DNA from 2 places in the Sporosarcina sp. FSL K6-2383 genome. Region 1 is predicted to be linked to the other one. Evidence: riboswitches for the same ligand, from Rfam matches in the RefSeq annotation. Region 1 holds a riboswitch; the other holds the start of a gene.
The links. A riboswitch is a leader RNA that binds a small molecule or an ion and turns the genes downstream of it on or off. The one in region 1 is predicted to bind cobalamin.

Region 1 (7,981 bases):
ACGACATCGTTTTCAATGGACCTGCTGTCCGTAAGGCGACATAGTCCGATGACACCGTAAAATCATCGAGTGTGACAGTAAATGGAATTACCTCATCTTTCGTATCGGGAAGAAGAGTAATTTGCGGCTTCGGTAGCTCTGGATGCGCTTGCGTCTTCACTCGTGCTTGATAGACTTGCTCAATTGCATATTCCTTCACTACGTCCTGCGGTGTTCCAATGGCGGCAATTTGCCCTTTATCCATCAACAACAAGCGGTCGCAATACAGCGACGCTAAATTAATGTCGTGGAATACTGACACGACGGTGAGCCCTTTTTCAACAGCTTGTCTGCGAATGATATCCAATAATTGTTGCTGATGAGCAATGTCGAGATGATTCGTCGGTTCATCTAACAATAAAACCGGTGCTTCCTGGGCAAGCGCTTGAGCTACGAAAACACGTTGCTGTTCCCCGCCTGATAATAATTCGATAGACGTATGCATGTAGCGCGTAATGGTCATATGCTGCATCGCTTCATCGACAGCCCGCTCATCGTCCGTGGACCAAGACGAAAAAAGTCCAGACTGGTGTGGATACCTGCCGAGCGAGACAGTTTCATGGACGGAATGCGAAAAGGCATGGGCATGGAGCTGTGGTAAAACAGCTACCTTTCTAGCAAATTCCTTTTGTGAATAATCGGACGCCTGTTGACCGTCAATGACAACAGAACCCTCCTGCTTCGGAAGAATACCCGAAATCAGCTTTAACAGCGTTGATTTCCCACTACCATTCGGTCCTAAAATACCTAAGACCTCACCTTTCTTAACCGAAAATGTGACAGACTTTACGATAGGGTCCTTGCCGTAGCCACCTGTTAAGTTATCCACTTGCAGCATGTCACATAGCCCCTCTCCTGCGTTGTTTATAAAATATCAATGCAAATACCGGCGCACCGATAAATGCCGTAATGACACCAACTGGTAATTCCGTTGGCGAAATAATCGTCCGTGCGATCAGATCACAAATAATAAGTAATGATGCACCGTTCAAAAACGATAATGTTAATAAATGACGGTGATCTGCCCCCCATAGGAGACGTGTCATATGCGGGACAACAAGTCCTACAAAGCCAATTGTACCAGAGACAGCGACTGCCGCACCGGTCAAAATAGATCCGCCGATTAAAATCATAAACTTCCGACGTCTGACATTGACGCCTAAATGATGCGCACGTTCTTCGCCAAACAGCATAGCATTTAATTCACGGCGACATAGCCACAACATCATGGAGCCAATAATAACAAACGGCAAGATCATCGTGACATAATTCCAGCCGCGCATGGACACGCTGCCAAGCAACCAGCCGATAATTTGGCGCAGTTCTTCCCCTGTCAGCGCAATCATCAGCGATAGTACTGAGCCTAAAAATGAACCGAAGATAATACCTGTCAGAATAATGGTTTCCATCGTCATCGAATGGTCGACAAGACGAGCAAAGCCCAATACAAGGAACATTGTCAGTGCCGCACCAACCATACTAAAAATGGGTAGCGTATAAGTGCCCAAAACCGGAATGGAAATACCGAAAAAAAGCGTCATCACAGCGCCGACAGAGGCGCCGGATGACACTCCGAGGGTGTATGGATCAGCGAGCGGATTTTTGAGTAGCCCTTGAAAAGCAGCTCCTGCAATCGCCAGCGACGCACCGACAAGTCCTGCCAATACGACGCGCGGCATACGAATCTTCCATAGGATGTTTGTAGCCTTCTCATCCACTCCCGAACTCCATAACGTACTAATCGGTATATTCACAGAACCGATTGATACACCGAGCCAGACCACCGCCAGGAGCGTGGCGATGGATACGATGTAGGCGACACTAGATTTATTCATCAAACGCCTCTGGATAGATGGCTTTTGCTATTTCTTCCAAGCCTTCTGCAAGACGTGGGCCTGTGCGACTTGTCTTGTTTTCATTCACTTGAACAACTGCTTGGTTTTTGATAGCCGTAATGGAATCAAAGCCATCACGTTTATAAACATCTTCGACAGCTGTATCGATATAGTCATACATCACAACGATGACATCAGGATTGCGGTTAACGATTTCTTCCGGATCCATTATGAACCAATCTTCTTGGTCTGCGGCAATATTTTCTGCTCCCACCATTTCAAGGATTTGATTCATAAACGTATTGTTACCTGGTGTATAAATTTCTGGAGCTGGGGTTGTTTCAACAAAGACTGTTTTTTCATTGTCGACTGACGCTAGTTTAGCTGTCACTTCTTCAACTTTCACTTTCATGTCAGCAACAATTTTTTCAGCTTCTGCTGTTTTACCTGTTGCTTGTCCGATTGTTACAATCGTCCCGTATGTTTCTTCGAAGTCCAGTGCATTTTTCACAACGAATACAGATACGCCTGCATCACGGAGTTGTTGTAGACCATTTTCGCCTGCACCTAGCCCCGACTCATGTGCAAAAACAATTTCCGGGTCCATGGCAATGATTTTTTCAACGTCAAATTGCATACTACCGATTTTCTCTTTGGCCAATGCTTCTTCTGGGTAATCATCATAATCATTGACACCAATAATTTCAGTTGCAAGTCCAAGTGCAAATAGTATTTCCGTATTGCTTGGAGTCATAGAAACGATTGTTGCAGGTGCTTTTTCAAATAGTATTTCATTGCCTACTGCATCCGTTAATGTTACTGGAAATGCTGCTTCAACAACGTCTTCTTGTGCTGTTGCATTTACTTCCGGCTTATCATCTGTTGCAGTTGTCCCACATGCAGCGAGTAAAAACACTGCTAGTATTGACGTCAGCCATAATCGCCATATTTTTTTCATAGTGTTTCCCTCCAGTACTGTTCTAAATAAAAATCCCCCGTATGAGTACGGAGGATTGTTTAGTAAAAATGCGGTCGCATAGATGCACCGATTTCCACCAAACCTATCCGCGTAGGCTATCGGGTTGTTCATAAAGGCAGGTCTCCTGGCTCGTGTTCACATCGCTTCGCAATGTACTCACACATACAGTGGCGGGACCGCGTCGGCATTGAACCGACTTCCCTTTTAACCTCGTCTTTGATGGCGAGGCACCTTTATGTTTAGCTATGTAATTTTGTACATCTTTTAGTATACTACAAGTTTTCGTGGTGTCGAGAGGGGTGTAGATTTTACGATTACTGAACCTCGTGTGGATAAGCCATTTTTACTCCATTGAATGTGCCAGTGACTGGACACAGGATGTGGAGTGGGTATTTTTTTTGCTTGCATTCAATCTGCATTCGCTTGCACTCGTTTAGTGTTTGCTTGCAAACTGTGACCTTTTCCCTAACTAAAAGCGCCACACCAAGATGAATTCATCTTAGTCTGGCGCTTAAACGGATTACATTTTCTCCGGTGCAGAAACACCAATCAGTTTCAATGCATTTGCAATGGTCGTGCGTGTTGCCGTAATAAGTGCAAGTCTTGCTTCTGACAAGTCGCGATTCTCGAGGTCCAATACTTTTTCTGCATTGTAGAAACTATGGAATGTTGCAGCCAATTCTTGGATATACGTTGCGAGGCGATGTGGTATACGCATTCTTGCAGCGTCACTGACCACTTTCGGGAAATCTCCAATTTTCTTTAGTAATTCCAATTCTTTTTCAGCTTGCAATAAAGAAACATTATCCACAGACGCAGAAAGTCCTGTTTCATTGGCTTGTCGCAAAATCGAAGAGATTCGTGCATGTGCATATTGTGCATAATACACCGGGTTTTCATTGGATTGAGAAATGGCTAAGTCCAGGTCGAAATCCATTTGCGAATCGCCTGAACGCATGGCGAAGAAATAACGAACTGCATCAAGACCAACATCTTCCACAAGTTCTCGTAAAGTAACTGCTTTCCCTGTACGCTTACTCATTTTGAACTTTTCGCCATCTTTATATAACTGCACCATTTGTGCTACGTTTACTTCCAACGTATCACGGTCATAGCCAAGTGCTTCAATTGCGGCTTTCATACGAGGAATATAGCCGTGGTGATCGGCACCCCAAATGTTAATCAGCTTATCGAAGCCACGGAATAATTTATCTTCATGATAGGCGATATCCGGCAATAAATACGTGTATGTGCCGTCGTTTTTAATAAGTACACGATCTTTATCGTCCCCGAATGTCGTAGAGCGGAACCATGTTGCGCCATCTTCTTCAAAAACGTGACCGTTTGCACGTAGCTTGTCGAGTGCTACATCGATTTTACCATTTTCATATAATGATGTTTCTGAGAACCAAACATCGAATGATACGCGGAAATCAGCCAAGTCTTTCTTCAGTTTTGCCAATTCAAAATCAAGTCCGTGCTTACGGAAATAGTCAAAACGTTCTTGTTCAGAAACATTGACGAATTTATCACCGAATTCTTTCGCAAGCTCTTCTCCAATTCCAATAATGTCTTTTCCATGGTAGCCGTCTTCTGGCATTTTTGTGTCCAAACCAAGCGCTTGGAAATAACGTGCTTCAATTGAGTAAGCAAGGTTATTGATTTGATTGCCGGCGTCGTTAATATAGTATTCACGCGCGACATCATAACCAGCAAAATCAAGGACATTACTCAAGGAATCGCCAAGTGATGCACCACGTGCGTGCCCTAAATGAAGATCGCCAGTCGGGTTAGCTGAAACAAACTCGACTTGAATTTTTTCATTTGCCCCAGAAGTTGAACGACCATAATTTTCACTTTGCTCAAGAACTGTCTTAACGATATCCCCTAAGTAATCCGTTGCCAATTTAATATTCATGAATCCAGGACCTGCAATATCAACGGATTCAATAGATGTCCCGGATGTATCTAACTGTTCAAGAATCGCTTCTGCAATAGCACGGGGTGGTTTTTTCGCCAATTTTGTGAGCTGCATCGCAATGTTTGTCGCGTAATCTCCATTGTCTTTACTTTTTGGTGTTTCCAGCATAATTTCCGGTATCGCTGCCTCTTCTACAAGCTCAGCCGCAATAACCGCTGCGCGCAATGCCGATTTTACTTCTTGTTGAATTTGTTCTACTGCGTTCATATTGTTCCCTCCGTATATGTAATGGTCAATTCGTATATGCCAAGTAAAGATCCTTCCGCATATAGCTCGTAGGCTACGTGGAAACGTCCGGCTTGTTCATTAAATTCAAGTAGAGTTGTTTTGACAAGTAAATTAAATGATGCCGGACCATTGCCATAATTCCCCAGCCGCTCACCGTTTGAAATGAAAGGCAACCGCATCGTCACTGCGCCACTACGGAATATCAGTGCGTCCTCCGCACCCATTTTGACCGTTGTCAAAACGAGTTGACCATTTTGTTGCTCTTCATATTTCAAGTAATAGATTCCTTTTTTTTCGATGAGCTGACCAACTAGGTTCATCTCATGACTCTCCTGATCCTGTCCGGGATGCCGGATTGACGAATGGAGCTGGATATCCACCTTGCGTACTCTATCCTGCGTTTCCACAAGCTCACCGTCCTTTTTAATATGCATCTATCCATTATATCCTTTTTGCAATAGATTTTTCAATCTATCCGTATGATGCATGTTTTTATGTTCACTCCGTTTAATCTCTTTCCATGCGTCACATACTACATGTAACAACATCGACGGGACGGGATTGTATGCAACGGGTAGTGTATTTAAAAAAGGTAAAGAGACGTAAGGCTATCAAGCGGCTATTACTCCTCTCCGTTACGATGCTAACGGCGGTACTAACCGTTTTCTTATTGCTACGATTATATGCTCAGGTTACGGGAGCCCCCTCTTTAAGTGTGCCAAAAGCTTCCGTCTTTCTCGATAAAAGCGGCAAGCAAATTGGCGATCGCTTCACAGTTGAACGGCGCTATTGGGTTGACCTTGACGAGATGTCGCCCTTTCTAATCGACGCAGTCATTGCGACGGAGGATAAAAATTTTTATAGCCACAACGGCTTTGATTACCGACGAATTGCTGGGGCATTGCTGAAGGACGCTAAGGCAGGACGCAAAGTCGAAGGGGCTAGCACAATTACTCAGCAATACGCCAAAAACTTATATTTAACGTTTGAAAAGACCTGGAAACGAAAATTCGATGAGGCACTCTATGCATACCGTATGGAAATATTTTACGACAAGGATGTCATTTTAGAAGGTTATATGAATACGGTTTATTTTGGACACGGCATGTATGGCGTTGAGGCAGCTAGTAAATTTTATTTCGGAAAGCCTGCGAAAGAATTAACGTTAGAAGAATCTGCCGTCATCGTAGCGATTGCCAAAGGTCCTTCAATTTATTCGCCTATTGAAAGTCCTGAAAATTCGCAGAAGCGGAAAGCACTTGTCCTTTCACTTATGGAAGCACAGGGATACATCACCGCACGTCAAGAAGAGCGGGCAAATCTTGAACAAATTACGTTGAAGACACGTGAGTGGGCAGATTCGAAGCGCGTCGCTCCCTATTTTTTGGATGAAGTGTGGCGGGAAGCGGAAAAAGTACTAACTACCAAAGGACGCTCCCCCGCTGAAGGTGGTTGGACCATCCGCACAACATTGGACCCGCATCATCAGCAAAGCGCGGAGGAAGTAATCGCTAAATGGATGCCGAAAAGTGATTTACAAATCGGATTCATATCCATCGAACCAGGCACGGGCTATATTACATCACTTGTTGGCGGAGTAGATTATTCGGAAAGTCCATTTAACCGAGTCACACAAGCGAAGCGACAGCCCGGCTCCGCCATTAAGCCTGTGTTATACGCTGCGGCACTTGAGGAAGGTTTCAATCCACTCACTTTTTTATCGACCGAAAAAACCATTTTTACGTATGACGAAGGACGTTCAACTTATGAACCGAGCAATGTGAATGGCAAGTTTGCAGGACATCCTATTTCTCTCGCACAGGCATTGGCTATTTCTGATAATATTTTTGCTGTTAAAACGCTCGAAGAAATTGGCTATAAAAATTTTAGTAAAATGGCAGAAAAACTAGGCGTTAACATCACACTTCCTGAATCACCCGCTGTCGCACTTGGCACATCGGATGTTACGCTGTCCGATATGACAAGTGCCTATAATCGAATTGCATCAGGCGGCACTGAAATTAAACCGATGACAATTCTATCCATTGCAGATTCTGAGGGCAAAACGGTGTACGAGCATCCGAAGCAAAGCAAGAAGCATGTTATTTCTGAACAGGACGCATCCGTTCTTACTCATTTAATGACAGGCATGTTCGATCCTGTTTTTAATGATTACACATCCTCTACCGGGCTTTCCATGCGTCAAAAACAGACACGCCCCTATGCTGCAAAATCAGGAACAACGATTTCCGATCAATACCTAATTGGCTTCACGCCCTCGCTAACAGCAGGTATTTGGACAGGGTTTGACGTTGGTAAACAATTAGCTGACGCGCAGGATAAGGCCGCTTCCAAGAAAATATGGATTGATTTCATGGAGACGGTGCATAGCGGCAAGCCGGCCGAGCCATTCATCCCCCCACAAGGAGTCAACGGCGTCATCGTCGATGTGGAAACGGGCGGCATTGCGGTCAATGAATGCGAAAAGCAACGGCTCGTTTACGTGAAGGAGAAGGATATGCCTCAAAAACTGTGTACGGATAAGACGTTGAGAGAGCAGCGATCCTCTGGCGAAGATGACGGTGGTAAACTCGAGCTATTTCCGTTTTCATTTTTTGAGTGAGTGGTTTTGTTGAACGCGGAGCAGATGAGCGTTGGTTACCATGGTTCGTTGGACATTCCCGTGAAATGGTTGGACACTTTGCCCTTCCACCCCAGGATATCGGATACTCCCCGAGCCATAGCGCAATTATCTATATCAAAAAAGCTTTCCTCTCTTGAATGACTTCAAGGGAAGAAAGCTTTTTTACCGTCCTGGGCACTTACGAATACGGTATCACGCTTGGGTTTGTTTGATACGCTACTCGTTAGAAAATATACCATTTCGGTTGTCCTAGCTTACAAGTACAAGCTATATTT
Region 2 (7,981 bases), 130 kb from region 1:
ACCAAGTCATTGTAACAAGTGGTGGTTCAACACGTTATATTGATAAAGATAACCCCATTCCGATTGATGCAGTAGTGATTGGAATAATTGATTCAACAGAAGTGAAGTGAGGTGAAATCAATGAGTCAAGCAATCGGAATGATTGAAACAAAGGGATTAGTCGGTTCGATGGAAGCGGCAGATGCAATGATTAAAGCGGCCAATGTCAGGCTCATTAAACAAGAATTCGTGGATGGTGGAATCGTAACGGTTCTCGTTCAAGGTGATGTAGGCGCTGTACAAGCGGCTGTCGACGCAGGTCGTGAAGCTGCCAAGCGTGTAGGAGAACTGTTAGGATCACATGTCATTCCACGTCCGGATGAGTCCGTTTATAATATGGTTAAGCCTCTTGATCCGAAAAAACAACAGACAAAATCCAAGCCTGCACCTGCTAGCAAAGCACAAACGACCAAAAAAACTGAGGAATAATCGTGTGAAAGGGTGAGTATAGTTGGCTTTTCGAAGAAATAAAATCGCCGTCATTGGTGCGGGATATACCGGTGCCACTGTAGCTTTACTATTAGCACAAAAAGAATTGGGAGATATTGTTTTACTCGATATTCCTGAACAAGAAAGCCCGACAAAAGGAAAAGCGTTGGATATGCTGCAAGCAGGACCTATTCAACGTTTTAATGTGAAAATTACAGGGACGTCAAACTACGCAGATATTCAAGACGCGGACATGGTTATCATTACTGCGGGGATCGCACGGAAACCTGGAATGAGTAGAGATGACCTAGTGACGACGAATGCAAAAATTATGCGTGCTGTATCGGAGCAAGTGAAAAAATATGCACCAGATAGCACAATTCTCATTTTAAGTAATCCAGTAGATGCCATGACTTATGTGTGCTATAAAACGACTGGATTCCCTAAAAATCGGGTGATCGGTCAATCAGGTGTATTGGATACGGCACGTTTCAATACTTTTGTTGCTGAAGAGTTAAATATTTCAGTGGAAGACATTTCGGGGTTTGTTTTAGGGGGGCACGGGGATGATATGGTGCCACTCGTTAGATATTCTTATGCTGGCGGTATACCTTTAGAGAAACTTATACCCCAGGATCGTCTTGATGCAATTGTGGAGCGCACAAGAAAAGGTGGAGGAGAAATTGTTTCCTTACTTGGCAATGGAAGTGCTTACTATGCACCGGCCGCTTCACTCGTCGAAATGGCAGAAGCCATTATTAAGGATAAAAAGAGGATATTGCCCTCGATTGCTTATTTGGAGGGTGAATACGGCTACAATGGGCTATATTTAGGCGTTCCTACTGTGATTGGTGGCAATGGTATCGAAAGTATCATTGAGCTTCCGTTGACAAATGAAGAGCAGACAGCGCTGGATAAGTCGGCAGAGGCAGTTCGTTCAGTCATTGACATTTGCAATCGTTAAAAATAGGGTGAGCAGCTACTATGTGTAGTTGCTCACCTTTTTTATCTTCATTCAGCAGAAGACCCCTGCTGAATGAAGATAAAGCCTCCGGCGGATGTCACAGATTTTGAAGGGAGTAAGAAGGTAACCTAAGTTCGCTGCGTCCTGCGGCAACGGTTCCATGACCAGCCTCGTGCTGGCCCCAATATCAATTCAAAATCCGGACGCAATCACGCCGAGGCGTGATTGATTAAAATGAAATCGCCGTATTTAAAAAGTATGGGGAATTCGTATGTGCATGGATAGAGCCTGTCATCTTCAGACCGCTATTCCAAGCGCTTACATGCAGGACTAGTAATTCAGCCGCTTGAATTGTATTTGGTACGTACAGGTTGAGTGAAATACATTGATCGATATGGCGTTGACGGGCTGCATTTTGCTTCAAAGTCCATTGTTGGTCGATGAAGTATCCTGATTTATAAAACCAACGTGTTTCTGGGCTTAAATCTGGAGCAATGATTGGAATGCTACTGTCTAGTTGTTCATCTAGATAGCACTTTTGAATAATAGGCTCAATTCCGATGGTACTAGCCGCTAGGGTCGCTGTCGATGAAAGGGATGCTATTGCCGTCATAGAGGCGTTCCGTATACCGTTTAACGCAACATTGGCACGAAGTCTCTGCCATGACTTTGAAAGGTATCCCCTATCTTCAAAATATGCTCCGTTATACCAATCTGATTCTTTGAATAAAGGATAAGCCCCTTTTTCTTTCGCGAGCTCCATCGAAGCGGAAATCGTTAAATAGGCGATATTCTCGTATAATTCATCGGCAAACTCTACTGCTTCCACAGACTCCCAACGAATTTTATTTAAGGCAAGCAAGTGATGCCAGCCTGTTGTACCTAGCAGTAGACCACGATTGTGTACGTCTTTTGGCATTGACTGTGCGTTTAAATCAATGGCATTGTCGAGCATGCGCACCTGAATCGTAATGAGACGCTCCAATACACCAGCAGGAACTGCACGTCCAAGGTTGATGGACGAGTGGATACTTTGATTTGGATGTAAGGCATCGTTTACTGCTGCATATTTGTTCGTCTTTTTTCGATTGATCTCATCTTTATAAACTAGATGGGGAAAGCCAGTTGTTAGTTGGCTATGCATGATCTGCTTCATAAGGTCGATAGCGAAAATGGTCTTTTTGCTAAGTTTCGGATGCTGCACACATGCCATGTATTTTTCACGAAATGAGCCTGCCCCCTTCTTTTCATCATAAAAATCCTCAAGGGAATAGCCCATGACAGCCTGCACCTCATGTGGGTCAAATAAATGCCAATTGCCACGTGATTCAACTTGTTCCATAAATAAGTCAGGGATATAGACAACTTTGTCGTCGATCGTACTGTCAAGGAACTTAGTAATATCTATGTGGTAGACAGCTAGGTAGCTGGTAAACGTTGTTGGCTTGTTATTATTTTGTTTTTGAAGTTTTCCAGCGTTCAGCAAGGTTGGCAATTCGACGGTCATATATAAATGACTCATTGCCCAGTAGGCTTCCGCTATTTTTTTAAGCCGTTTTTCTGTTTCATTTTGCATAAGGATCATTGCGATGATGAGCCATCGTTCCTGGGGTAGTTCAACAGGTTCATTGTCAGCATCCCTCGTAATATAGTTACTCATCATCATTTGCAAGGCGCTATACGTGAATAATTTGTCTCTTTCTGGGGTGATTAGGTTCCCGATAAGCCGAAGTTCTTCTTGTGAATAGCGTTCAACTAAAATCGGGTCGTACAAACCAAGTGTCACTAATCGAGTAGTATGTGCCGCGAAATCTGTGTAGATGTTCGAGTGACGCTGCTTGGCATAGAGGTCATGAAGATGAATTCGTGCTGCGATAAAGGTCCAGTGTGGTTCGTGCTCATTTAATTGGCTGAGCGAGTGTGAAATCATTGACTGTGACCAGTCTACGTAGCTACCGTTAGGGAATTTTTTGATCCATAATGTACTTGCTTCCAATAAAGAGGCTACTGCCTTCGTACCAAAATCCAAGGATAATTTAGTTAATAAATCGAGATGTTTTGTTTGCATAGACATTATTTGTCTCCTTCCATGATTTATGTTTGGAATCAAGCTGATCTCGCTTTTCAAAACAAAAAAGCGATAGTTCTACCTTTTCGGTAGAGCCATCGCTCATGGATTATTCGTTGGAAACAGAATAGGACCGCACACATCATTTGATTTAGTCGTATAACGACGGATTGATGGTAGGAACCTGCTCGCTTCCACCTCTCAACCCCCGAAGAAAGTGTCGCATAACGATGGAGGGCAGGTCTTCTGGCTCGCGCTTCATTCTTCCAGCCAGCCTTCCCATGGATTTACTCCACAGTGGCTTTTTTGGCGGTCGTCAGCGCTTACAGTTGCGGGGACAGCTCCGGATTTTCCCGGATTCCCTTTTAAACCGATATCGGTACCCATTCATCGTTCAAAAGTATATAGTGTGTACAATTTACTAACTTAACACTAGCATGTAGTGGGCAAAACGTAAAGCAAGAAGGCGATATTTTGCGTGGCGGTCATAACCTCATGTGAGACGGTCATAAAGTGGCTCGTGGCGGTCATAAACAACTTCAAGACGGTCATAACGTGGCTTATGCCGGTCATAACGTCAAAACGCCGTGCAAAAACCGCATCTCTCGCTTGCGGAGAGGTGCGGTTTCGCATTCATCATTCTTCCATTAACCCTGACTCAATAAGGAACTGCTGTGCAACTTTCTCCACCATCATTCCCTCATTATCCACTTTAGCATTCATCTTCTGCATTGCTTCTTCGTCAATCATGTCTGCCAGTTGCTCGAGTACTTCTTCAATCTCAGGGTACTCCACTAATGTTTCTTTTCGTACAAGGGGCAGTGCATGGTAAGGCGGAAAGTAGGATTTATCATCCTCTAGCACACGTAAGTCGTAATCTTGTAACTGACCGTCTGTCGTGTACGAGTTAATGACGTCTACTTCATGAGCGCCGATGGAACGATACATGATGCCGTGATCCATTCCTTTGACGTCTTTGAATTTCAATCCATATTCTTCCTGGAATCCAGGCAAGCCATCTGGACGGTCGATAAATTCAAAGACAGCACCGAGTATAAAGTCTTCCGAGACATTAGCGAAGTCACTGAATGTCTTGACGCCAAGTTCCTCGGCTCTTGATTCATCTAACGCTAATGTGTACGTATTATTGAAGCCGAATGTGTCGAAGGCGATAATGCCATCTTCATTGACTAGTCGTTTGGTAGTCGCCAGTGTCTCCTCGGCTGTGCCTGGGTCTTCGTGATAATAGTTAACGACAATCGTTCCCGTGTAATCGGGTACGACATCGATTAGGCCGTTCAGCATAGCGTTCCAAACGACGTTGGAGCCGCCGAGATTTTCTTTGTAAACGACTTCGATATCTGTTTTATTTTCAATCAATTGCCCCATGACATGTGACAAAATGATACTTTCTGTATTATTCCGAGAGCCTAGTGTTAGTGAATCTTTTTCGATGAAAATACAGCCTGACAGCATACTTGCAATAAGGCCTACCAACATCAATACAATAAATTTATTTTTCATACTTACTTCAATCCTTCCGGCGTCGTCCATTTTTCAAACGCACCGAAGAGTGTTTCTAGTACAATTGCAAGAAGTGCTGCTGGAATTGCACCAAGTAAAATCAAACCATCAATGCCGCGCGTAATTCCAAGGAAAATGAAATCTCCGAGTCCGCCTGCACCGATAAATGCAGCAAGCGTTGCTGTACCTACGTTAATGACAGCTGCAGTTCGAATGCCGGCCATGATAACTGGAAGCGCAAGTGGCAGTTCCACTTTGAATAGAATTTGCATACTTGTCATACCCATCCCTTTTGCCGCTTCGGTTGTCGCTTTATCAACGTCTTTAATGCCGGCATACGTGTTGCGGATAATCGGTAACAAGGAATATAGGAATAGGGCAGCGATTGCTGTTTTGACACCAATCCCGAAAATGGGAATCATGAAACCGAGTAGTGCAAGGCTTGGAATGGTTTGCATAACGCCAGCACCACCAAGTACGACGGTTGTCAGTTTTGGAACCCGTGTAATCAAAATACCAAGTGTAATTCCAAGAGCAATGGCAATGAGCATTGAGAAGAATACGAGCTGAATATGGACAGACGTTGCTTCAAGTACCTCTTCCCAGCGCATTTGTGATTGTTGGACAAGTTGTTGCCAAATTGTTAAGTTATTCATTGGCTTTCCTCCGTTTCCGTCCACTGGCTGGACATAGCGGATAGCAGTGAACCTCGTGTTACGACGCCTAATACTTTTTGATGACTACCGACAATCGGAATAATACCAAAAGGCGCGTTGTCCATCATAATGATGGCGTCTTTAGCAGTAGCTGTATCTGTTAAGAAGGGTTCTCGTGGCCCCATAATTTCGTCAATCGTTTTAATAGTATCTAGCTTTTTAATCAAATCATACGCGGAAACAATTCCGAGTAACCTATTATCATCGTCGACCACAATAAGGCTTGTAATTTTGCGCTGTCGGATAAGTGAAAGTGCTTTTTCCGGAGATCGGTGAGGTAGAGAGGTGACGACCGATTCCGACATAATCTCGGTAACGGGCATGAGTTCAGGGTTTTGGGTAATCCGATGTTTCCCAATGAACTCCTCTACAAAGCCGTGGGCTGGTTCATGTAGTAATTTCTCTGGAGTGTCCAACTGTAGAAGCTTACCGTCTTTCATAATAGCGATACGATCGCCCATTTTTAACGCTTCGTCCATATCGTGGGTAACAAAAACGAATGTCTTATTCAATTTTTTATGCAATGCGCTTACCTCTTCTTGTAACTGGTCACGTGTTAATGGATCGAGTGCACTGAACGGTTCGTCCATTAAGATAATATCGGGGTTGCCTGCAAGGGCTCTTGCGATACCGACACGTTGCTGTTGACCACCTGAAAGTTCCTTTGGATAGCGCGTGGCAAATATGTCTGGATCAAGACCGACTAAATCGAGCAGCTCGTTGACACGGGCTTTGACTTCTTTAGGGTTCCAGCCTTTTAGTTGGGGAACAATCGCGATGTTTTTTTCGATGGTGTAATGGGGGAAAAGGCCAATTTGTTGGATGACATAGCCTATGTTTCTACGTAATTCTGACGGATTATACGAATTGATATCTTTGCCGTTGATAGAAATCGTTCCACTTGTATGTGGTTCCATCTTGTTAATCATTTTCATCGTTGTCGATTTACCCGAACCACTTGGTCCAATTAACACAAGAAATTCACCTTGCTGAATATCAAAGTTGATAGATTTAACAGCTTGGAATCCGTCACCATACACTTTGCTTACGTTTTCAAATTTTAACATACGTACCTCCTGTAGTTTTTTAAAAAAGAAAAAATTAAAAAATAGTAGATAAAAAAATAACGAAAAGCTAATAAAAAAGAAGCCCTATTTAGCTCCGATTTGTGTCGGAACAACGCCTCTAGTAACCAGTATAACATAATATTGACGATTTTTCATTATTTAAACTTGTTTAGTCTACTTATTGCTTGTCTGTAACAATTTCAATTAGAATAAATGAAAGGAAGGAAGTGCATCGGAAATGGATATGACTATTTTCATCGTTGAGGATGATGTCGCGATTTTTAATTCATTAAAAGAACGGCTTGAGCAGTGGTCTCTTCATGTGACGGGACCAGATGATTTTCATGATGTCATGGGAGCTTTCATTCAAGAGAAGCCACATTTGGTGATGATGGATATTCAGTTGCCTGCCTACGATGGTTTTCATTGGTGTCGTGAAATACGTGCCGTGTCAAAGGTACCCATCATTTTTCTGTCATCCCGAGATCATCCCATGGATATGGTTATGGCGATGAATATGGGGGCGGATGATTATATTCAGAAGCCGTTTCATACGGATGTGTTGCTGGCAAAAATCCAAGCGATTTTACGGCGCACTTATGCGTATGGTGAAGAGGCATCAGATGTACTGGAATGGAATGGTGCAGTCATTGATATGAAGCGCGGCGTTATTCGGAAGGATAGCGAAGAAGTAGAGTTGACGAAGAATGAGTTTTTCATCTTGGCGGTGCTTGTGCAATCGACGGATGAGATTGTATCGCGTGACGACCTGATTCGCAAACTGTGGGATGATGAACGATTTGTCAATGATAATACGCTAACTGTCAATATGACCCGATTACGTCAAAAGCTTGCGGAACTCGAGCTAGGGGAAGCGGTGATTACGAAAAAAGGGCTCGGCTATATGGCGATTACGTTGTAGGAAGGAGATGTCCACGTGTTCATAAGTTATTTGAAGGATATGATGAGCTGGATTGCCTTTTTCTTACTTGCGCTTGGTTTGACGGATATGCTTATTTGGCTCGATCAGGGAATTGACGCGAAATTTTCGTCTGTATTCTATGTCAATGTGTTACTTATTATAGCTCTCGTCCTTTTTATCGGCTGGCGTTATCGAAAAGAAATGAAGTTTACGAAAGAGTTAGCTTTACTGACGAATGATTCCACAACGGAT

Region 2: it holds a riboswitch for cobalamin, as region 1 does, so the genes downstream of both, MKZ10_RS04205 (ribonucleotide reductase N-terminal alpha domain-containing protein) here and MKZ10_RS04855 (ABC transporter substrate-binding protein) in region 1, are expected to answer to the same signal.

The regions. Positions count from the first base shown of each region.
Region 1 is NZ_CP152017.1:923,629-931,609, reverse strand. It holds gene MKZ10_RS04865 (adenosylcobinamide amidohydrolase) at 1-877, opposite strand, end outside; gene MKZ10_RS04860 (iron ABC transporter permease) at 879-1,874, opposite strand; gene MKZ10_RS04855 (ABC transporter substrate-binding protein) at 1,867-2,832, opposite strand; cobalamin riboswitch at 2,950-3,103, opposite strand; gene argS (arginine--tRNA ligase) at 3,374-5,041, opposite strand; gene MKZ10_RS04845 (DUF1934 domain-containing protein) at 5,038-5,496, opposite strand; gene MKZ10_RS04840 (PBP1A family penicillin-binding protein) at 5,628-7,685, shown strand.
Region 2 is NZ_CP152017.1:788,704-796,684, forward strand. It holds gene MKZ10_RS04190 (EutN/CcmL family microcompartment protein) at 1-110, shown strand, start outside; gene MKZ10_RS04195 (BMC domain-containing protein) at 121-468, shown strand; gene mdh (malate dehydrogenase) at 491-1,432, shown strand; gene MKZ10_RS04205 (ribonucleotide reductase N-terminal alpha domain-containing protein) at 1,662-3,506, opposite strand; cobalamin riboswitch at 3,719-3,902, opposite strand; gene MKZ10_RS04210 (glycine betaine ABC transporter substrate-binding protein) at 4,137-5,024, opposite strand; gene MKZ10_RS04215 (ABC transporter permease) at 5,027-5,680, opposite strand; gene MKZ10_RS04220 (betaine/proline/choline family ABC transporter ATP-binding protein) at 5,677-6,807, opposite strand; gene MKZ10_RS04225 (response regulator transcription factor) at 7,046-7,729, shown strand; gene MKZ10_RS04230 (sensor histidine kinase) at 7,745-7,981, shown strand, end outside.